Regions from separate parts of the Halopseudomonas sp. genome, predicted to be linked through region 3. Evidence: predicted binding sites of a transcription regulator. Region 3 holds the regulator's gene; each other region holds the start of a gene.
The links. Region 3 encodes LexA, which represses DNA repair genes until DNA is damaged. Its sites were predicted from a motif close to CTGTNTNNNNANACAG; they were not measured.
Positions count from the first base shown of each region.

Region 1 (7,465 bases), on a different contig from region 3:
GGATTTGTGCAGCAAGGCGTGTGTGAGATGGAACAGGATGAACCCGAACTGGGTTCGTTGACGCGTCTGTGCTTTGACTTCAATGAACGGGATCAGGGCAGCCTGCGGGCCTTGATCGACTTCATCAATCGACCTGAAAACCACCAAACCCGCGGTACTGCATAAAGCGCAGCTGCTTGCCGCGCTCAGCAGCATCACTGGCCCTGCCTTCAGGAAAACGCTTGTTGAATACACGCTGAGCTAGCGCTGACCAGTCTTGGTCAAACTCGGCTAACGTGCGCTCCACCAGCGAATCTGACACCCCGCGCTGGCGTAGTTCTTCCTTCAACCGGGCGGGCCCGTAACCGCGCTGGCTACGGGCATACAGGTAGGCTTCACAAAAACGCGCATCACTGAGCAAACCGTCTTCGACCAGGCGATCCAGCTCAATCTCCGCTGCATCAGTCGACGCGCCGCGCTGACGCAGCTTACCCAACAATTCACTGTAACTGTGCTCGCGCCGCGCCAGTAGATCCATTGCCGAGCGGCGAATTGCCGCCGGGCTGTCCAGCGCGTTACGCGAGCGCATCACGCTCCGCTCTTAGCCTTCCAGCTCTGCATCAGCCTCGGCTTCTGCCTTGGCCTTGCCCGGCTTGGCCAGCAGCTGATCACGGATAGCCTTCTCGATCTCATCGGCTACCTGCTGGTTATCCTGCAGGAACTTGGCCGCGTTGGCTTTGCCCTGTCCGATCTTGTTGCCCTGATAGCTGTACCAGGCACCGGATTTCTCGACCAGACCGATCTGTACGCCCAAATCGATGATCTCGGCATTGTGGTAGATACCGGTGCCGTACAGGATCTGGAATTCAGCCTGACGGAACGGCGGAGCTACCTTGTTCTTCACGACCTTGACGCGGGTTTCGCTGCCGACCACCTCGTCGCCATCCTTCACTGCGCCGGTGCGGCGGATGTCCAGACGAACAGAGGAGTAGAACTTCAGCGCGTTACCGCCGGTGGTGGTTTCCGGATTACCAAACATCACACCGATCTTCATGCGGATCTGGTTGATGAAGATCACCAGGCAGTTGGCGTTCTTGATGTTACCGGTGATCTTGCGCAGCGCCTGCGACATCAGACGAGCCTGCACACCGACGTGGTGATCACCCATCTCGCCTTCGATCTCGGCCTTGGGCACCAGTGCGGCCACAGAGTCGACAATGATCACGTCCACCGCGTTGGAGCGCACCAGCATGTCGGTGATCTCCAGCGCCTGCTCACCAGTATCGGGCTGCGACACCAGCAGGTCATCCACGTTGACGCCCAGCTTACCGGCGTACTCGGGGTCGAGTGCGTGCTCGGCATCGACGAAGGCGCAGGTTGCACCTTGCTTCTGCGCTTGCGCGATGACCGACAGGGTCAGAGTAGTTTTACCGGAGGACTCCGGTCCGTAGATTTCAACGATACGGCCCTTGGGCAGGCCGCCGATACCGAGGGCGATATCCAGACCGAGCGAGCCGGTGGAGATGGCCGGGATGGCCTGACGCTCGTGATCGCCCATGCGCATCACCGCGCCCTTGCCAAACTGACGTTCAATCTGGCTCAAGGCCGCCGACAGCGCCTTCTTTTTGTTCTCGTCCATTTCGCATCCTCTTGGCTTGGGGCGGGCACCGAAGCGACCAACCGATCAACTACTGTATATTTGGTCAGTATTATTCCACAGAAAAAATGACCCGCCTACCCCCGATTTAATTCAGACTGACAACCGGTTCGCAGCCTGCTTCTGCGCTTCTTTTACCAGCCGCTCAAGTGCGTGCAAAACAGTCTGGGCACGCACCTCTCGGCGCCCCCCCTGAAAACGCTTGCACTCAGTGACTACGCTGCCATCCTCCAGCGCCCAGCCAAACCACACAGTGCCCACCGGTTTGTCGGCGCTGCCTCCATCAGGCCCGGCAACCCCGCTGACGGCAACAGCCATCTGCGCTTGCGCCGCATCCCGTGCGCCCTTGGCCATCGCCTGAACGACCGGTTCGCTGACAGCCCCGTGCGCCTCAAGGTCTGAAGACTCAACCCCCAGCCAACGGCTTTTGCTGGCGTTGGCGTAGGTAACAAAGCCGGTTTCAAACCAGCGCGAACTGCCGGCAATCCGGGTGACGGCCTCAGCGATACCCCCACCGGTACAGGACTCGGCAGTGGTCACCTTGAAGCCAAGCTCATCCAGTACCCGGCCCAGCCGTGCAGCGGCGGAGTCAATCAACGGGTCATAGTGCGACATGCGGTACTCCTGTACAGGGTGAAATCAGGCCACAGCATGCCAGTTGGCAGGCCCGCTGCGAATACCCCTGCGACCACGTTCAAGCGCACAGGGTTCACCGCGCGCAAACGTTGCCCGGCGCTGCAGTCACAAGCAGCGACGTGATACCCTTTGCGCCAACCTGAAACGGCGCCTCAGCCACCGCCCTCAGCGCATCCATCGCGCCCGGTGACACCGCCTTTTACGCATATTTCGAGTCATTGATGAAAAAGAGCAAATCCGAATCCACCGCCCACACGCCGATGATGCAACAGTACTTCAGCATCAAGCAGCAGCACCCGGAACAGCTGCTGTTCTACCGCATGGGCGACTTCTACGAACTCTTCTACGACGACGCAAAAAAAGCGGCTCGCCTGCTCGACATCACCCTCACCGCCCGCGGGCAGTCCGGCGGTCAGCCGATCCCGATGGCAGGCATTCCCTTCCATGCGGCCGAGGGTTATCTGGCCAAGCTAGTCAAGCTGGGCGAGTCCGTCGTCATCTGTGAGCAGGTTGGCGACCCGGCCACCAGTAAAGGTCCGGTCGAGCGCCAGGTTGCCCGCATCATTACTCCTGGAACCGTCAGTGATGAAGCGCTACTGGATGAGCGCCGCGACAACCTGCTGGCAGCGCTGGTTGGTGCTGAACGCGGCTTTGGTCTGGCGACTCTGGACATCAACAGCGGTCGCTTCGTGGTGATGGAGCTGCGCGGCTGGGAAACCCTGCTCGGTGAGCTGGAGCGCCTGGCGCCAGCCGAGCTCCTGATTCCCGATGACTGGGAAAGCAATACGCCGATCGAGCGCCGCCGTGCCGTGCGTCGCCGCGCGCCTTGGGAATTCGATCAAGACAGCGCCTTCAAAGCGCTGACCCAGCAGTTCGGCACCAAGGATCTGGTCGGTTTCGACTGCCAAGAGTTGACCCTCGGCCTCGGCGCAGCCGGCGCTCTGCTCAGCTACGCCAAGGAAACCCAGCGCACGGCTCTGCCACATATTCGTAGCATCGCTCAGGAGCGCTTCGAAGACAGCGTCATCATCGACAGCGCCAGCCGTCGCAACCTGGAAATCGATCAGAACCTGTCCGGCGGCCGCGACAACACCCTGCTCGACGTGCTCGACCACACCGCGACCGCGATGGGCAGTCGCTTGATGGCGCGCTGGCTGAACCGCCCGCTGCGCGACCTCAAAGTACTCGGCGCCCGTCAAGACAGCATCAGCGCCCTGCTCGATCAGCAGTTCTATCTGGACCTGCAACCGCAGCTCAAGGGCATCGGCGACATCGAACGTATCCTCGCCCGTGTTGCCCTGCGTTCGGCCCGCCCGCGCGACCTTGCGCGTTTACGCGACGCTCTGGCCGCCCTGCCCGCGTTGCAGGACTGCATGCAGTCGCTGGAAACGCCCCATCTGCGCAAACTGGCAGATCAGGTGCGGACCTATCCCGAGCTAGCCGACCTGCTGGAACGCGCGGTGATTGAAAACCCGCCGGCAGTACTGCGCGACGGTGGCGTGATCAAGGCCGGCTTCGACGCCGAACTGGATGAACTGCAAAACATCAGCGAGAACGCAGGCCAGTACCTGATTGATCTGGAAACCCGCGAGCGCGAGCGTACCGGGCTGAGCACCCTCAAGGTCGGCTACAACCGGGTGCACGGCTATTTCATTGAACTGTCCCGCAGTCAGGCGGATCAGGCACCGGTGGACTACATTCGCCGCCAGACTCTCAAGGGCGCCGAGCGCTTCATCACCCCCGAGCTGAAAGCCTTCGAAGACAAGGCGCTGTCCGCGCGCAGCCGCGCACTGGCCCGCGAGAAGCAGCTGTATGACGAACTGCTGGATCGCCTGAACGAAGACCTTGCCGCCCTGCAAACCAGTGCCGCCAGCCTCGCCGAGATTGATGTGCTCTGCACGCTGGCAGAACGCGCCGGTAGCCTGGACTACAGCCGTCCACGCTTTATCGAAGGCAGTCAGCTGCAGATCAGCCAGGGGCGTCACCCGGTCGTCGAACAAGTACTGGAAACGCCCTTTGTTGCCAACGACCTGGATCTGGACGCTGACACCCGCATGCTGGTTATTACCGGCCCGAACATGGGCGGTAAATCCACCTACATGCGCCAGACCGCATTGATCGTCCTGCTGGCCCATATCGGCAGCTTTGTGCCCGCCGCCGACGTTGAGCTGTCCTGCGTCGACCGCATTTTTACCCGGATCGGTTCCAGCGACGACCTGGCTGGCGGCCGTTCGACCTTCATGGTCGAGATGAGCGAGACCGCCAACATCCTCAACAACGCCACCGAAGCCAGCCTGGTGCTGATGGACGAAGTGGGGCGCGGCACCAGTACCTTCGACGGCCTGTCGCTGGCCTGGTCCGCCGCAGAGTATCTCGCCAAGGTACGGGCCTTCACGCTGTTTGCCACGCACTACTTCGAGCTAACCGGCATGGCCGACACCGACGAAGGGGTCGCCAACGTCCACCTGAACGCCACCGAGCACAATGAACGCATTGTGTTCCTGCATAACGTACAGCCCGGCCCGGCCAGCCAGAGTTACGGTCTGCAGGTTGCTCAACTGGCCGGCGTGCCGCGCCCGGTAATCCTGCGGGCCCGCGAGCACCTTGCGCAGCTTGAGCAACAAAGCCTCGAGCAACACGGCAGCAAGCCTGCAGGTACCAATGAGCAACCGTTTCAGAGTGATCTGTTTGCCAGCGCGCCGCACCCGCTGGTTGAACAGATGCAGGCCCTGGATCCCGATGACCTCAGCCCACGCCAGGCCCTTGAGCTACTGTACAAACTGAAACGCGAGTGGTCGTAAATTCAGCAAATGATATTCATTTGCATCAAACGTGTTGCGACCTCGCTTTAATCTGCGCAAAACCCGGCGTTACCCTGTACCGCCGGGAAAAAACTGCTAGACTACGCGCCAGATTTTGCCAGCCTGATTCAATGGAGACCTCCCCATGACCTTTGTTGTTACCGACAACTGTATCAAGTGCAAATACACCGATTGCGTTGAGGTCTGCCCGGTTGATTGCTTCTACGAAGGCCCGAACTTTCTGGTCATTCATCCGGACGAGTGCATCGACTGCGCACTGTGTGAGCCTGAGTGCCCGGCCAACGCCATCTTCTCCGAAGACGAAGTACCGGAGGACATGCAGGAGTTCACCGAGCTGAACGCAGATTTGGCTGAAGTGTGGCCGAACATCACCGAGAAGAAAGACGCATTGGCCGACGCTGAAGAGTGGGATGGCGTTCCGGACAAACTGCAATACCTGGAGCGCTAATTCAGCGTCCACAAAAAAGCCGGCTCAACGCCGGCTTTTTTTATGTCTGTTGCTTGCCTGCTGACGTGACTCTGCCGCTCGCTCCAAAGGTCGCGCGACACAAATTTCAGGCAAAAAAAGGGGCGGGATAGCCCGCCCACTCTTTATTCCATATGTGCTTTCCGTGTCCAGCCGTCCTGGCTCCATCGTCCTGAAAATCCCTGACTCAGCTCCCTGCCGAGTAGCGCCGTCCGTTGCGCATGGGTACATAATATGGAATCTCTGGCCGCCCGCAACCCCCTCCAGCGACCAAAACAGACTGCCATAAGAAATATAAATACAATAAAATCAAATGGTTACCAATTTAAGCACAAGTAAAAACCCATTCCACCCACGCCCCATGACGGCGAAGTCTCACACACCTTGTAGGAGATCTCTTACAAGGTGTGCGCATGCACGGTATCGGTAAGACATAAAAAAACCCGGCTCGCGAGAGCCGGGTTTCGGGTTTAGCCGGGGGGCTGATTACATCATGCCACCCATGCCGCCCATACCACCCATGCCGCTCATGTCAGGCATGGCCGGCTTCTCTTCCGGCAGCTCTGCGATCATCGCCTCGGTGGTGATCATCAGACTGGCAACGGAAGCAGCAGCCTGCAGCGCGCTGCGGGTTACTTTGGCCGGATCCAGGATACCCATATCGATCATGTCACCGTAAGCGCCGGTCGCAGCGTTGTAGCCGAAGTTACCTTCGCCTGCCTTGACGCGCTCCAGAACAACGGCAGCTTCTTCACCGGCGTTGGTAACGATCTGACGCAGCGGGGCTTCAACAGCACGGCGCAGCAGCTTGATACCGACGTTCTGATCTTCGTTGTCGCCAGCCAGACCTTCGATCGCAGCCAGAGTGCGAACCAGAGCAACACCACCGCCAGGTACCACACCCTCTTCAACGGCAGCGCGAGTAGCGTGCAGCGCGTCTTCTACGCGGTGCTTCTTCTCTTTCATCTCTACTTCGGTAGCAGCACCAACCTTGATTACCGCAACGCCACCAGCCAGCTTGGCCAGACGCTCTTGCAGCTTCTCACGGTCGTAGTCGGACGTGGTTTCTTCAACCTGCTTGCGGATCTGGTTAACGCGGGCTTCGATATCAGCCTTGGCGCCAGCGCCGTCAACGATGGTGGAGTTGTCCTTGTTGATCTGAACGCTCTTGGCTTGACCCAGGTGCTCCAGAGTGGTGGTTTCCAGGCTCAGACCGACTTCTTCGCTGATCACGGTACCACCGGTCAGGATAGCGATATCCTGCAGCATGGCCTTACGACGATCACCAAAGCCCGGTGCCTTGACCGCAGCAACCTTGACGATGCCGCGCATGTTGTTGACAACCAGAGTTGCCAGCGCTTCGCCTTCAACGTCTTCAGCAACGATCATCAGCGGACGACCAGCCTTGGCAACGGCTTCCAGAACCGGCAGCAGTTCGCGGATGTTGGAGATTTTCTTATCAACCAGCAGGATGAACGGGCTGTCCAGATCGGCGGACATGGTTTCCGGCTTGTTGACGAAGTAAGGAGACAGGTAGCCACGGTCAAACTGCATGCCTTCAACGACAGACAGTTCGTTTTCCAGACCGGAACCTTCTTCAACGGTGATAACGCCTTCCTTACCAACGCGGTCCATTGCTTCAGCAATGATGCTACCGACGGACTCGTCGGAGTTGGCAGAGATAGTACCTACCTGAGCGATGGCCTTGGAATCGGCGCAGGGCTTGGCCAGGTTCTTCAGCTCGGCAACGATGGCAGCAGTGGCCTTGTCGATACCACGCTTCAGATCCATCGGGTTCATGCCGGCAGCAACAGCCTTCAAACCTTCGGTAACGATCGCTTGAGCCAGTACGGTTGCGGTGGTAGTACCGTCACCAGCGTCATCGTTGGCACGGGAAGCAACATC
Region 1 is NZ_JAYPMU010000003.1:205,479-212,943, reverse strand. It holds gene AAFM31_RS04020 (LOG family protein) at 1-165, shown strand, start outside; gene AAFM31_RS04015 (regulatory protein RecX) at 125-568, opposite strand; gene recA (recombinase RecA) at 581-1,618, opposite strand; gene AAFM31_RS04005 (CinA family protein) at 1,730-2,251, opposite strand; gene mutS (DNA mismatch repair protein MutS) at 2,494-5,073, shown strand; gene fdxA (ferredoxin FdxA) at 5,219-5,542, shown strand; gene groL (chaperonin GroEL) at 6,047-7,465, opposite strand, start outside.
Region 1: recA (recombinase RecA) is a predicted target of LexA. The motif match lies at 1,671-1,686, and genes of this name have one in related genera.

Region 2 (7,465 bases), on a different contig from region 3:
AGCAGAAGATCGTGACCCTGAACGTGCCGGAAGGCACCAGCATGCTCGATGCGGTGCGTCAGTCAGGCATGGATCAGCACTTTCCCGAATTGGATTTGAGTAATGTGCCGGTGGGGATTTTCGGCAAGGCTGTGCCAAAGCCTGAGGACAGAGTGTTGCAGCCGGGGGAGAGGGTGGAAATCTACCGGCCGCTGATTGCTGATCCGAAGGAAGTTCGCAAGCAGCGGGCTGCCAAAGCCAAGGCGGCAAAGTCGGAAGAGCAGGAGTAGTCGGGAGAGGTAAAGCAGGGGAAGCGCTTGCTGGCTTCCCCGGAGGGGGGGGCTTACTCGCCGGTGCCGAGCGGAGCACCAAGGTCAACCGGATAGGTTTCGACCGTGTCCGAACTCATGATCTGCTCGTCCTGGCTTTGACCCGGCATAAAGTCGCCGGACAGACCGACCAGACGATTGTCTTCGAAGCTCAGGCTGATGCGTTCCTGAACTCGGTCGTTGTGACCAGACTCCAGGCTATACAGGTAATCCCAGCGCTCGGGGTGGAATGTGTCCTGAATCAGCGGGGTGCCCATGATGTAGCGGACCTGGCGGGTGGTCATCCCTGGGCGCAGTTGGTCAACCATTTCCTGAGTGACGACGTTGCCTTGCTGGATGTCGATCTTGTAAATACCGGGGACGAAACCGCAGCCGCCGAGAAGACCGATAGAGACACTGCATAACAGCATGAAAAGGATTCGATTAAAGCTTTTTCGCGTCACGTGCTAACATCCGCTATCTTTGGAATGGCTGTAGTGCCCAGATCATACCCGACTCATCCCGCCCTGCGAAGCGCTGAACGAGAATAGTGACATGGTTGAAAATCAAGAACTCCGCAAAGCCGGCCTGAAGGTGACTCTGCCTCGGGTTAAGATCCTGCAAATGCTTGACGGTTCAAACGAGCGCCACATGAGCGCCGAGGACGTCTACAAGGCGCTGATGGAGGCTGGCGAGGATGTTGGCTTGGCCACTGTCTATCGCGTTTTAACCCAATTTGAAGCGGCAGGTCTGGTGGTGCGCCACAACTTCGATGGCGGTCACGCGGTATTTGAGCTGGCGGACGGTGAACACCATGATCACATGGTATGTGTCGACTCCGGCGAGGTTGTCGAGTTCTTTGATCCAGAGATCGAGCGCCGGCAGCGTGAGATCGTCAAGGAGCATGGCTTCGAGCTGGTAGACCACAATCTGGTGCTGTACGTGCGCAAGGCCAGTAAATAAGTAGGTTTGCGAGTTGTTGGAAAAACCGGGCTCAAGGCCCGGTTTTTTTGTGTCTGCTCAGTGGGTGGCGCTAAGCAGCTTACGGGCGTGAGCAAGTGACTCGTCTGTCAGGTCGACACCGCCGAGCATGCGAGCGACTTCTTGCACGCGGGCGCTTTCGTCCAACTGGTCGATACAGGTGCGCGTGCTGTTGCGTGTTTGTTGCTTGCGTACGAACAGGTGCTGATGGCCCTGCGCGGCGACCTGGGGCAGGTGCGTAACGGTCAGCACCTGGCCGCGAGCGCCGAGTTGCCGCAGCAGTTGGCCGACGATCTCGGCCGTTGGGCCGCCGATGCCGACATCCACCTCATCAAATACCAGCGTAGGGACGCGCGACGTCTGTGCAGTGATGACCTGAATGCCCAGGCTGATACGCGAAAGTTCGCCGCCAGACGCCACCTTGGCCAGCGGCTTGGCCGGCTGCCCGGGGTTGGCGCTGACCAGAAACTCAACGCTCTCCAGTCCGGTAACCGGGTAGCTGTCGGCATCCAGCGGCGTCAGCTGCAGCTCAATACGTCCGCCCGGCATGCCAAGACGCTGGATCTCTTGGGTAACGGCCTTGGCCAGTTTGGTTGCGCCCTTGCTGCGCTGCGCCGATAGCTTTTCGCTTAGTTGGCGATAGTGAGCCTGGTAGGCAATCAGTTCTTCCTGCAGACGCTCTGCGTCGGCAGCTTGCTGTTGCTGGCCTTCCAGCTCGTCGATCAGTTGCTGCTGCAGCGCGGGCAGCTCGTGCGGCTGGATGCGGTGCTTGCGTGCGAGGTCGAAGATTGCGCTGAGGCGCTCTTCGACGTATTGCTGACGCTCCGGGTCGGCCTCGAAGTGGTCAAGGTAGCGCGTCAGTTCGCCGACGGCTTCCTCGATTTGAATCTGTGCGCTGGCAAGCAAATCACTGGCTTCGCCCAGCTGTGTGCTGTGACTTTTGAATGCGTCGAGCCTGCTCAGGCTGGCGGTGAGGGCTTCCAAAACGCTGCCGGAGTCGTTTTCGCTGCAGATGTTGATGACCTGCTGGCAGGAATGCAGGATCTGGTCGGCGCTGGCGAGTTGGCGTTGCTCGGTTTCCAGTGCTTCGAGTTCGCCATCCTGCAAGCTGAGGTTATCGAGTTCGTCCAGTTGGTAGGTGAGCAGTTGCTGGCGCGCAGTTTGGTCCTCGCTCTGCTGACTGGCCTGTCGCAGGGCCTTTTCGGTTTGGCGGCAGCGCTGGGCAGCAAGTTGGACCTGGCGTGCCAGATCGCCGGCGCCGGCGTATTCGTCCAACAGTCGGCGGTGGGTATCGGTTTTCAGCAGTGATTGGTGTTCGTGCTGACTGTGGATGTCGATCAGCATCTCACCCAATGCGCGCAGGTCCTGCTGGGGACATGGGGCGCCGTTGATGTATCCGCGTGAGCGGCCTTCGGCGGTAATCACGCGCCGCAGGATGACTTGCTCGTCATCCTGCGCCAGGTCGCGCTCTTCGAGCCACTGGCGTGCTTCCGGGATATCGCGAATGTCAAAGGTGGCCAGGATGTCGGCCTTGTCTGAGCCGGGGCGCACGGCTCCGCTATCGGCACGGTCGCCCAGAGTCAGGGCGAGGGCGTCGAGCATGATCGATTTCCCGGCACCGGTTTCGCCGGTAATTACACTCATGCCGCCACTGAGTTCGAGCTCGAGGTTGTCGACGATCGCGTAGTTATTGACCGCGAGATGGACCAGCATGGCGCGCGCTCCTGGAAGAAAAATGTTCTGGTTGTTTATACAGTAGTTTGCTCGAGGGCGACAAGCCCCTCCTGTTCCTCGTGCATCGCTGTGCAAATTGACCCTTGAAGCCGTGTGGACAGTCCCCATATAGGTTGCCAGACGCGATCGGTTACGCCGGTCGTTCATTATTGACTGCGTGTACAGCGATTGCGCGCAAACACACGCCCAGCCTATTACAGGAGAAAGACATGGCAGAGGAACAGAGACCGGATCTGCAGGATCAGGACGACATGGTTGACCAGACCGTTGCGACTCCCGAGGGTGATCTTGCAGCGCGTGTAGCAAGTCTGGAAGAACAGCTGGCTACCGTCCAGGATCAGGCTCTGCGGGCTGCCGCTGACGTGCAGAATGCGCGTCGCCGGGCCGAGCAGGATGTGGAGAAGGCGCACAAGTTCGCGCTGGAGCGTTTTGCCAACGACCTGCTGCCGATTGTCGACAGCCTGGAGCGTGGCCTGGAGCTGTCCAGCGCCGATGATCCAGCGATCAAGCCGATGCGCGAGGGGATTGAGCTGACCTTGAAGATGTTTGCCGACACCCTGGCGCGGTTCCAGGTGGTGCCGGTGCTGCCCGAGGGCGAGCCCTTCAATCCTGAGTTGCATCAGGCTATGGCGATGGAAGAAAGCACCGCCGTTGAACCGAATACCGTACTCAAGGTGTTCCAGAAGGGCTACACCCTCAGCGGCCGTCTGCTGCGTCCGGCCATGGTAGTCGTCAGCAAGGCCCCGGCCGCTGGTGCGCCCCCCTCGATTGATGAGCAGGCTTGAAATTGATTTAGCAGCCCCCATCAAGGGCTCATGAACAGATAAACAGCGCCGCTGACCAATACGCGGCAGTCAGATTCGGAGAGAAACTTATGGGCAAGATTATCGGTATCGACCTGGGGACCACCAACTCCTGTGTCTCTATTCTGGAAAACGGTTCCGCCAAGGTGATCGAGAACGCTGAGGGTGGTCGTACCACTCCATCGATTGTCGCCTACACCAACGACGGTGAAACTCTGGTTGGCCAGTCGGCCAAGCGTCAGGCGGTTACCAACCCGCAGAATACCCTGTACGCGGTCAAGCGTCTGATCGGTCGTCGCTTTGAAGAAGACGTCGTTCAGAAAGACATCAAGCTGGTGCCGTACAAGATCGTCAAGGCCGACAATGGCGACGCTTGGGTTCAGGTAAATGACGAGAAAATGGCTCCGCCGCAGGTGTCTGCTGAAGTACTGAAGAAAATGAAGAAGACCGCCGAGGATTACCTTGGTGAGCCGGTTACCGAAGCGGTTATCACCGTTCCGGCCTACTTCAACGACAGTCAGCGTCAGGCCACCAAGGATGCTGGTCGCATCGCCGGTCTGGAGGTCAAGCGCATCATCAACGAGCCGACCGCAGCCGCACTGGCGTACGGCATGGACAAGGCGCGTGGCGACTCCACCATCGTTGTATACGATCTGGGTGGTGGTACCTTCGACGTCTCCGTGATCGAAATCGCCGAAGTGGACGGTGAGCATCAGTTCGAAGTGCTGGCCACCAATGGTGACACCTTCCTGGGTGGTGAAGATTTCGACATGCGTCTGATCGACTACCTGGCAGACGAGTTCAAGAAAGAGAACGGCGTTGATCTGCACAACGATCCGCTGGCGCTGCAGCGTCTGAAGGAGGCGGCAGAGAAGGCCAAGATCGAACTGTCTTCCAGCCAGCAGACCGACGTCAACCTGCCGTATATCACTGCAGACGCGTCCGGCCCGAAGCACCTGAACGTCAAGGTGACGCGTGCCAAGCTGGAATCGCTGGTTGAAGACCTGATCAAGCGCAGCATCGAGCCCTGCCGCATCGCGATGCAGGATGCCGGTCTGGATGTGTCTGACATCAACGACGTTATTCTGGTTGGTGGTCAGACCCGCATGCCGCTGGTGCAGAAGACCGTTGCCGAGTTCTTCAATAAGGAGCCGCGCAAGGACGTTAACCCGGACGAAGCGGTTGCCATTGGTGCGTCCATTCAGGGTGCTGTTCTGGCTGGTGACGTGAAAGACGTGCTGCTGCTGGACGTTACTCCGCTGTCGCTGGGTATTGAAACCATGGGCGGCGTGATGACTGCGCTGATCGAGAAGAACACCACCATCCCGACCAAGAAGTCGCAGGTGTTCTCCACTGCTGATGACAACCAGACGGCGGTGACCATTCACGTGCTGCAGGGTGAGCGCAAGCAGGCGTCGCAGAACAAGTCGCTGGGCCGTTTCGACCTGGCCGACATTCCGCCGGCGCAGCGTGGCGTGCCGCAGATCGAAGTCAGCTTTGATATCGATGCCAACGGTATTTTGAACGTGTCCGCCAAAGACAAGGCGACCGGCAAAGAGCAGTCCATCGTGATCAAGGCGTCCTCTGGTCTGTCGGATGACGAAATCGAGAAGATGGTGCGTGATGCCGAGGCTAACGCCGAGGAAGATCGCAAGTTCGAAGAGCTGGTGACCGTTCGTAACCAGGCGGATCAACTGGTTCACGCGACTCGCAAGACCCTGACTGAGGCTGGTGACAAGGCGACTGACGAAGAGAAGGCCGCCATTGAAACCGCGCTGACTGATCTGGAAGCGGCGATCAAGACCGGTGAAAAGGAAGAGATCGAAGCCAAGATCAATGCGCTGTCCGAAGCTTCCGGTCCGCTGGTGCAGAAAATGTACGCTGAGCAGGCGCAGGCAGGTCAGGCGGAGGGCGCGGCAGGTGCCGAGTCCGGTAACGATGCCGATGACGTGGTCGATGCCGAGTTCGAAGAGGTCAAGGACAACAAGTAAGTCTTTGATGAACCGGGCCTGACGGTGTGCTGAGCGCACCGTCAGGCCACTCTGCCTGGCAACGCGGGAGCTTCTCCCGCGTTGCCGTTTGTGCCGAGTGTCTCTCTGAGGGAAATCGAACACATGTCCAAGCGTGATTATTACGAAGTGCTGGGTGTCGAAAAAGGCGCCAGCGAGGCCGAGCTGAAGAAGGCCTATCGCCGTCTGGCGATGAAGTTTCATCCGGATCGCAATCCGGATGACGAGAATGCAGAAGAGAAGTTCAAGGAAGCAACCGAAGCCTACGAAGTGCTGACCGACGCTAACAAGCGGGCAGCCTACGACCAATACGGTCACGCCGGTGTTGACCCGAACATGGGTGGCGGTGCGGGCGGCTTCGGCGGTGGAGCCAACTTCTCCGATATCTTTGGCGATGTATTTGGTGACATCTTTGGTGGCGGCGGTGGCCGCGGTCGTTCCAGTGTGCAGCGCGGCAGTGACCTGCGCTACACCCTGGAGCTGGATCTGGAAGAGGCGGTACGCGGCACCACGGTAACTATTCGGGTGCCGACGTTGGTTGGCTGTGAGACCTGTGATGGCAGCGGTGCGAAGAAAGGCACCACGCCGACGACCTGTACTACCTGTGGTGGTCACGGTCAGGTGCGTATGCAGCAGGGTTTCTTCTCGGTGCAGCAGACCTGCCCGCGTTGTCACGGTACCGGCAAGATGATCACCGACCCGTGCAAAGACTGTCACGGCAATGGTCGCGTCGAGAAGCAGAAGAATCTGTCGGTCAAGGTGCCTGCAGGCGTCGACACCGGCGACCGGATTCGTCTGGCTGGCGAGGGCGAAGCGGGGGTCAATGGCGGGCCGGCGGGCGACCTGTATGTCGTCGTATCGGTGCGTGAGCACAAAATTTTCGAGCGTGACGGCAAGAATCTGTATTGCGAAGTGCCGATCAGTTTTGTTGATGCGGCGCTGGGCGGTGAGCTTGAAGTGCCGACGCTGGATGGCCGGGTCAAATTGAAGATTCCGGAAGGCGCGCAAACCGGCAAGTTGTTCCGTCTGCGCGGCAAGGGCGTGACGCCGGTGCGCGGTGGGTCGCCGGGCGATCTGTTGTGCCGTGTTGTGGTTGAGACGCCGGTGAATCTGACCAAGCGGCAGCGTGAATTGCTGGAAGAGTTGCGCCAGACGCTCGAGGAAGAGGGTTCCAGTCAGTCGCCGCGGGCCAAGAGCTGGTTTGATGGTGTAAAAAATTTCTTTGAAGACATGAAGTTCTGAGTCGGAGACGCGACATGAGACGGATTGCGGTAATTGGTGCTGCCGGGCGCATGGGTAAGACACTGATCGAGGCCATCGGGCAGGTTGACGGTGCGGCGCTGACGGCGGCTATCGAGCGTCCTGACAGTTCGCTGGTGGGTGCTGATGCGGGTGAGTTGGCGGGTGTCGGTCGGCTTGGCGTTGCCATCAGTGGCGACCTTAAGCAGGTGGCTGATGACTTTGACGTGCTGATCGACTTCACGCACCCCACCACCACTCTGGTCAATCTGCAGATCTGTCGTGATGCTGGCAAGGCCATGGTCATCGGTACAACGGGTTTTTCCGAAGAGGAAAAGGCTCTGTTGGCTGAGGCGGGCAAGCAGATACCTGTCGTTTTTGCGCCTAATTTCAGTGTCGGCGTCAACCTCTG
Region 2 is NZ_JAYPMU010000007.1:84,030-91,494, forward strand. It holds gene AAFM31_RS07405 (RnfH family protein) at 1-269, shown strand, start outside; partial or broken gene AAFM31_RS07410 (outer membrane protein assembly factor BamE) at 250-718, opposite strand; gene fur (ferric iron uptake transcriptional regulator) at 843-1,250, shown strand; gene recN (DNA repair protein RecN) at 1,308-2,981, opposite strand; gene grpE (nucleotide exchange factor GrpE) at 3,212-3,787, shown strand; gene dnaK (molecular chaperone DnaK) at 3,877-5,796, shown strand; gene dnaJ (molecular chaperone DnaJ) at 5,920-7,056, shown strand; gene dapB (4-hydroxy-tetrahydrodipicolinate reductase) at 7,071-7,465, shown strand, end outside.
Region 2: recN (DNA repair protein RecN) is a predicted target of LexA. The motif match lies at 3,009-3,024, and genes of this name have one in related genera.

Region 3 (7,465 bases):
CAGAGCTGCAACTGCAGTCCGAAACGCCGCTAATCTCAGAGTTTCTGCATCAAACCCGCGCCTTGCGCCCGGGCGAGGTTCATTATCTGGACCACCAAAGCCTTGGCATGCTAGTAACCATCAGCCGCTGAACGGACGACCACCGCGCGCTCAGGCGCGCGGTGAGGCCTTGAGAACCTGCTGCAGCACCGCCTTAACCTGCTGCATCCCGGCATGAACAACCGCTTCAATCGCCTCCATGGTGATCACCTCCGTCGCCTTACCGGCAGCCGGGTTCACCACCAGTGCCAGACAGGCGTACGCCACATCCAGCTCTCGAGCCAATGCGGCTTCCGGCATGCCAGTCATACCCACCAGATCAGCACCATCACGCTCGAGCCGCCGAATTTCCGCCGCCGTCTCCAGTCGAGGCCCCTGGGTCGCAGCATAGACGCCGCCAGGGAGGCACTGATGCCCGTGCGCACGGAGCGCTCCAAGTAATTGCTGACGCAACGACTCGTCGTAAGGCGAGGTGAAGTCAATATGCGTCACCGCCTCCAGATCATCCTCGAAGAACGTAGAGGCCCGCCCCCAGGTGTAATCAATCAGCTGGTCCGGCACACAGAATGCACCGGTACCCAGCGCTGGATGAATCCCGCCGACCGCGTTGACCGCAATGATGCGATCAACACCGGCTTCACGCAGGGCCCAGATATTGGCGCGATAGTTCACCCGGTGCGGCGGTATACGATGCGGGTGACCATGGCGCGCCAGGAAGCAGACCAACTGTCCACCGATGCGCCCTCGCACCACGGGTGCTGACGGCTCTCCCCACGGCGTCTGAACCTGGTCTTCGCCCTCAATCTCCAGCCCGTCCAGCGCACTGAGGCCGGTACCGCCGATAACGCCCCAAGTTCCGCTCACGCGTCGTTCTCCTGCAGCTCACGCGCAGACTCACGCAGCCGCCCGCCAGCATCCTGAGCACTACGCAACTCGAGCGCATCCGGCAAATGAATGGTCGACGTCGGGAACGCGACCTGCGCTTCATGCTTCTCGATAATGGCCAGAATCTTGAGCAATACATCTTCTTTCACGCGATGGAATTCAGCCCAGACTGGCGTAGTGAAGCAGTAAATAAAGAAGTCGACCGAAGACGGCGCACAGCGATCAAAGAACACCATCAGCGTCTGCTCCTGATCGATATCCGCGTGACTCTGCAGCATCTTGCGCACGTCGGCCACGATCGGCTCCATGCGCTTGATATCGTCATAACGAATGCCGATATGCTCGTAGATCCGCCGATGGGTCATGCGCGAGGGGTTTTCCACCACAATGTTGGCGAACACTGCATTGGGGATATACAGCGGACGCTTGTCGAACGTGCGAATCCGCGTCAGGCGCCAACCGATCTCCTCAACCGTCCCTTCGATATTGCGATCCGGCGAGCGCACCCAGTTACCGACCACGAACGGACGATCAAGATAAATCATCAAGCCGCCGAAGAAGTTGGCAAGCAGATCCTTGGCAGCAAAGCCAACGGCAATACCACCAATACCACCGAATGCCAGCACCCCGGAAATGCTGTAACCCAGCGATTGCAGCACCACAAGCGCCGCGGTAATGACCACTGAAGCCCGCAGCAGCTTGCCTATCGCGCTAACGGTGGTCTGGTCAGCCGGCGTCTCGCGATAATAGGGGTCCACCAGGCGCCGCTCGACCTGCTGCATCATGCGCAAAATGAACCAGGTCAATAGCACTATCAGCAGCACGCGCTGTACCTGATCAAGCACGTGCGCCAGGCTCTCGTCCATCTGCACCGCAGTAATCCGAGCCGCCCACATCAGCCCCATGCTCCAGATCAGCACCCAGGCTGGCCGACGCGCCGCGCCCACTAGGGCGTCGTCCCAAATATTGCGGGTTTTCTCTGCACGTTTCTGCATGTGATCCAGCACACGCTTGGCGATGTAGGCGCTCACCAACGATGCCAGCACCACGGCAAACACATGATAGATCCAGGCCTCGCCAATCAGCGGAAGCTGCTCAAGCTGCAGCTGCTCCGGCAGCTGTTCAATGAAGTCATTCAAACCAGATCAAACTCCCTCAACAAAGAAACTGCCTGATGCCACTCAGGCGCCGCACGGTAGTCAACACCGGCCGGTGTGCACGTCAGCATGCGCGCGATCCGGGCCGGGCATTGCAAACCTTGCTTCTGCGCGTGCACCAAGCCCTCTTCCGCCGCCGCACGATCATTACAGATCAGCAACATGTCGCAACCCGCCGCCTGCGCCGCATCAACCCGTTCAGCCATACCGCCAACCGCATGCGCACCGGCCATGGTCAGATCGTCACTGAAGATAACCCCATCAAAACCCAGCTCCGCCCGCAGAATGTCCTGCAGCCAGCGGGTCGAGAAACCAGCCGGCAAGGCATCGACCTGCGAATACACAACGTGCGCCGGCATAATCCCATCGAGTTTGCCCGCAAGCGCCGCAAAGGGCACGAGATCAGTACGTCGAATCTCATCCAGCGGGCGCTCATCGACCGGCAGCGCAAAATGTGAGTCCGCTTCAGCCCAGCCGTGCCCCGGAAAGTGCTTGCCGGTAGCGGCCATACCCGCCGCGTGCAAACCATCGATATAGGCGGCCGCCAGCCGCGCAACCCGCGCAGGATCGCCACCCAGCGAACGGTTACCAATCACCTGGCTACGGCCGTAATCAAGGTCCAGGACAGGTGCAAAGCTGATATCGATACCGCAAGCGAGCATCTCCGTCGCCATAACCCAGGCCGCCGCCTGGGCGACAGACTCGACACGGCCGTCGTCAACCGCAGCCACATCCGCCAACGCCGGCAAGCGCAGTACGTCGCGGCGCAAGCGCTGGACCCGCCCACCTTCCTGGTCAATCGCAATCAGCATGTCCGGACGCTCCTTGCGGATTGAGCGCACGAGCTCAGCAACCTGACGGGGCGACTCGGTATTGCGCGCAAACAAGATCAAGCCGGCGACTTCCGGTTGACGCAACAACTGCCGATCCTCTGCTTCCAGCCAAAGGCCAGGCAGATCCAACATCAAGGCACCCTGTTTCAATATTACTTCTCCTGAATACGGTAACGCGCCCTCAAAGCGCATCAATCTGAACGCTACAACCGACCGGTGTGCGTTCGAACAGTTCCAGCATGTCGGCATTGCGCAGACGGATGCAGCCATGAGAAAGCGGCTCACCCATCGGCTGATCGTCACCAGTACCATGCAAATAGATATAGCGGCGCTGGGAATCGACCCGACCACCACGATTGAATCCGACCTGCTCGCCGCAGAGCCAGAGAATACGCGTCAGGATCCAGTCCCGTTGCGGGAACCGATCCGCCAACGCTTGCGACCAAATCTCGCCAGTAGGACGCCGGCCGATAAACACCGCACCCAGCGGCAAACCATCGCCAATGCGCGCACGCACGCGGTGGGCACCGCGCGGCGTACATCCGGACCCCTCCTGCTCGCCAGGCCCGTTAAGTGCAGTAGAAACGATATAGCGACAGACCGGCTCACCGGCGCGGTAGCCGATTAGCGTCTGATCGTTCAGGGAAATATGGATATGATCAAGCTGCATGTCACCTCCGGCGCTGCGCACACCTTAGCGGACAGCGCAGCGCAGGTAAATGCAGCCTAGAGTGCCACCACTTCGGGGCTCGCAAGCGCAGCGCTTTCAGCGCGCATGCCTGCGGCCAGGAAAGGCACCATCAGGCGCAAGACATCATCTACGGGACGAGGCTCGCCCAGCTCGGCTTCCGCAATGGCCCGCAGCGCCTTCATGCTCGACATGGTGAACGCTGCACTACCAAGCATAAAGTGCACGCGCCAGAACAACTCCTGCGGAGGTATGCCCGGCACCGCACTGACCAGAAGTTGCATATAACGCTGAAATACCTTGCCATACACTTCACTGAGGTATTTGCGCAAATGGCCTTGGCTCTGATTGAATGCCAGACCAAGCAAGCGCATGAAGGTAGAAAGGTCATTACCACTACGCGGCTTCACTGCTAGCGCCTGATGCACCAGCATCTCCAGCAGAGCCTCGAGCGTCAGCGGCGTGTCCTTGTCCCGCGACTCACGCAAGTCCAACTCTTTCTCAAGGCTGCTGACGAATGGATCAAGGAAGCGCACGAATACCGCTTGAATCAGCGCCTTCTTCGACCCGAAGTGATAGTTAACGGCGGCCAGATTTACGCCCGCCTTGCTGGTGATAAGGCGCAGAGAGGTTTCAGCAAAACCTTTTTCGGCGAAAAGCTGTTCAGCGGCGTCAAGAATTCGCTTGACCGTGTCGGACTGCGCCATGCGCTCCCCCAGTGAGACAAACAATCGTTTCAAACATACGTTTAAAACGAATTTAGTGTCAACCCCAAGCCTGCTCCCCGCGCCAATCAGTCGCGCCACTCTCCCACTCCTTTATCAATCCGCTCAAGTAAACGGCATCAACATTGGGGGTTGCCGAGACAAAACAACTGTATATAATCCCAGATACTGGATAAAAACACAGGCTAACCGCGATGCAGAAACTAACCGCGCGACAACAGCAGGTTCTGGCATTCATCAAGGAATACATGGACAGCAATGGCTATCCGCCGACCCGGGTCGACATCGCCAAAACCTTGGGCTTCAAATCGCCCAATGCCGCCGAAGACCACCTGCGCGCGCTAGCCCGCAAAGGCGCAATCGAGATGATCCCCGGCGCATCCCGTGGCATCCGACTGCCAGAGTCAGAGAACGAAGCAAACGATGATCAGTTACCAGTAATCGGCCGGGTCGCCGCTGGCGCGCCCATCATGGCACTGGAAAACATCGAAGATCATTGCCGCATATCCCCCGACTTTTTCACCCCGCGCGCCGACTACCTGCTGCGCGTTCAGGGAGAAAGTATGAAAGACATCGGCATCATGGATGGCGACCTGCTGGCCGTGCACCGCACCAGCGAAGCTCGAAATGGCCAAGTCATCGTCGCGCGCATCGGCGAGGAAGTGACCGTCAAGCGCTTCCAACGCCAGGGCCGCAAAGTGTCGTTGATTGCAGAAAATCCGGACTTCAAGCCAATTGAAGTCGATCTCGCAGAACAGGAACTTACCATTGAAGGTTTAAGCGTCGGAGTTATCCGCCGCTGAGGAGCTGATCATGCAGTACGCCCGCACCGAGCAACAGACCCTGACTCAGACTGACCTGTTTCATAACGCCTTGATGGCGACACGTCTCAAGCACCACGCCTTCGAGCAACCCGTTCACGCCAGCCCGCAAGAGGATGAGCCGGACGGCAGCTACAGCGAGATGACGCTGCAAGGCAGCGCCCGTCAATGCTTGCAGTGGCTGGCTCCGGTATTGCGCGAACTAAGCCAGAAGGACTGCCGCCGCTGGCTTACGCTGATCGACCCGCCTGCCTCGGTTAGCCAACAGTGGCTGCGAGGGGCCAACCTCGACCCTCAGCGCATCATGATTGTGCGCTCCAAGGCTGGCATGGATAGCCTTAAGCTCTGCTGTGACCTGCTCAAGATGGGCGGCAGCCATACCGTCGTCAGCTGGCTCGACCGCGACAGCTGCGTAGCCCCTCGCCTCGAGCGTGCGGCGCAGGTCGGTCGCTGCCAGAGCCTGAACGTTCACCTTGGCTGAGAGCAGATACAAAAAAGGCCAGCTAGCTGCTGGCCTTTCTGGTGCTCATGGCACGTCCAAAATCACTTAGTGCAGAACGCGACTTTCAGGAATAACCTCGTCGTCGCCATCGTCCTCATCCATCATCTGACCCGCTGCCTGCATACCAGCGCTGATCATTGCCTTGGCAACTTCGATATAACTTTCCTGCAGATACTCGCGCGCATCGCGGGAGAATTCGATCACCACCAACGGCTCACCTTCTTCGTCGGAACGGCGCAGAGCAACCTTGCCGTTGGCGAGCTCGACGATTTCAAGGAAGGGTGAAGGCATTGCGGAGATCTCCTGTCTGAACTGCGCGCAGTGTAACACAGCGCCGCATTCAGGGCATCCGCGATCCCGCCGTCACCACTCCTGCATGCCGTCCCGATAGGCCCGTACGCGACGGGAAATTTCCTGCAACGCCTCCTCCGCCTGCCCGCTGGTCCATTCGGCGACAGGAGTAGCACTGGTAGCAATCAGAGAGTTGGTCGAGTTATCGACAGGCTGCGGCGGCGCCTGCAGGCGTTGCCAGGCAGCAATAACACCCGCGAGCCAAGTTTCCGAGTTGTCGGCCAACTCGGTCAACTCAGCCAATTCAGGGCCGGGAAAACGCGTCACCACGGAGGGAATCAACACGCCCTCCACATCACGCGCATCGACCAGCGGCCAGCGGTAGCGATCCGCAACCTCATGAATCAGCGCCAGAACACCCCGATACAGGTGAAACACCGCATGCTCACGATGGTACTGCGCCTGCGTCAGCGCATCGATCGCATCACTCTGCTCCGCCTGCTGCCAGGATTCGATAGCCCGGCGAGCAAAGTACAACGCCTGATTGGTGCGGGTATAGACTTCGTTAGCCATGGTTGCCTGCCTTACCGCTTGGCCTTCTTGCTGCGACCGTCATCCACCGACCACCGCTTGCCATCATGGAATGCCCGCCATCCTGTGGGCTTACCCTCAACCTCGGTCTGCACATACTGCTCTTTAGTCTTGCGACTATAGCGCACGACGGTCGGATTACCGTCCGGATCAGCCACTGGCGCATCGAGCAGGAAATGATACTTCGGATCGATCTCCGACTTGTGCGGAATCAACTCCTTGACCAATGGCGCCCGAGTTTCCCGGTTTTTCGGGAACTGGCTTGCCGCCAGGAACAGGCCGGAGGCACCGTCACGCAGCACATAGACGTCGTCGACCTTCTCGCACTTGAGCTCTGGCATCGGCACTGGATCAGCCTTCGGCGGCGCAGCCTCGCCGTTGCGCAACAGCTTGCGGGTGTTCTTGCACTCGCTGCTGGTACAACCGAAATACTTGCCGAAACGCCCGGTCTTGAGCTGCATTTCGCTGCCGCACTTGTCGCATTCGAGCGTCGGGCCGTCGTAGCCTTTGATCTTGAACTGACCCGCTTCAATCTCAAAACCCGAACAGTCCGGATTGTTACCACAGACGTGCAACTTGCGCCGCTCGTCGATCAGGTAACTGTCCATGGCGGTACCACAAATAGCACAGCGGTGCTTGCCACGCAGTACGCGCGACTCGCCCTCTTCATCATCCGCTGCCACCTCGTTGCCCGGCACCAGATTGATGGTCGCCTTGCAACGCTCTTTCGGCGGCAGCGCGTAGCCGGAACAGCCGAGAAACACACCGGTCGAGGCGGTGCGAATCATCATCGGCCGACCGCAGTCCTGGCACGGGATGTCGGTCAGCGTGGGCTGATTTGCGCGCATGCCCTTGTCTTCGCCAGACGCAGACGCGGCACCCAGCTTGGCACTGAAATCGGCGTAAAAGTTGTTCAGCACCTGTTTCCAAAGC
Region 3 is NZ_JAYPMU010000001.1:144,894-152,358, forward strand. It holds gene AAFM31_RS00685 (CsiV family protein) at 1-131, shown strand, start outside; gene AAFM31_RS00690 (S-methyl-5'-thioinosine phosphorylase) at 151-903, opposite strand; gene AAFM31_RS00695 (mechanosensitive ion channel family protein) at 900-2,063, opposite strand; gene nagZ (beta-N-acetylhexosaminidase) at 2,060-3,046, opposite strand; gene AAFM31_RS00705 (L,D-transpeptidase) at 3,096-3,584, opposite strand; gene AAFM31_RS00710 (TetR family transcriptional regulator) at 3,641-4,309, opposite strand; gene lexA (transcriptional repressor LexA) at 4,522-5,130, shown strand; gene sulA (SOS-induced cell division inhibitor SulA) at 5,141-5,629, shown strand; gene AAFM31_RS00725 (hypothetical protein) at 5,696-5,941, opposite strand; gene AAFM31_RS00730 (DUF6586 family protein) at 6,014-6,514, opposite strand; gene topA (type I DNA topoisomerase) at 6,526-7,465, opposite strand, start outside.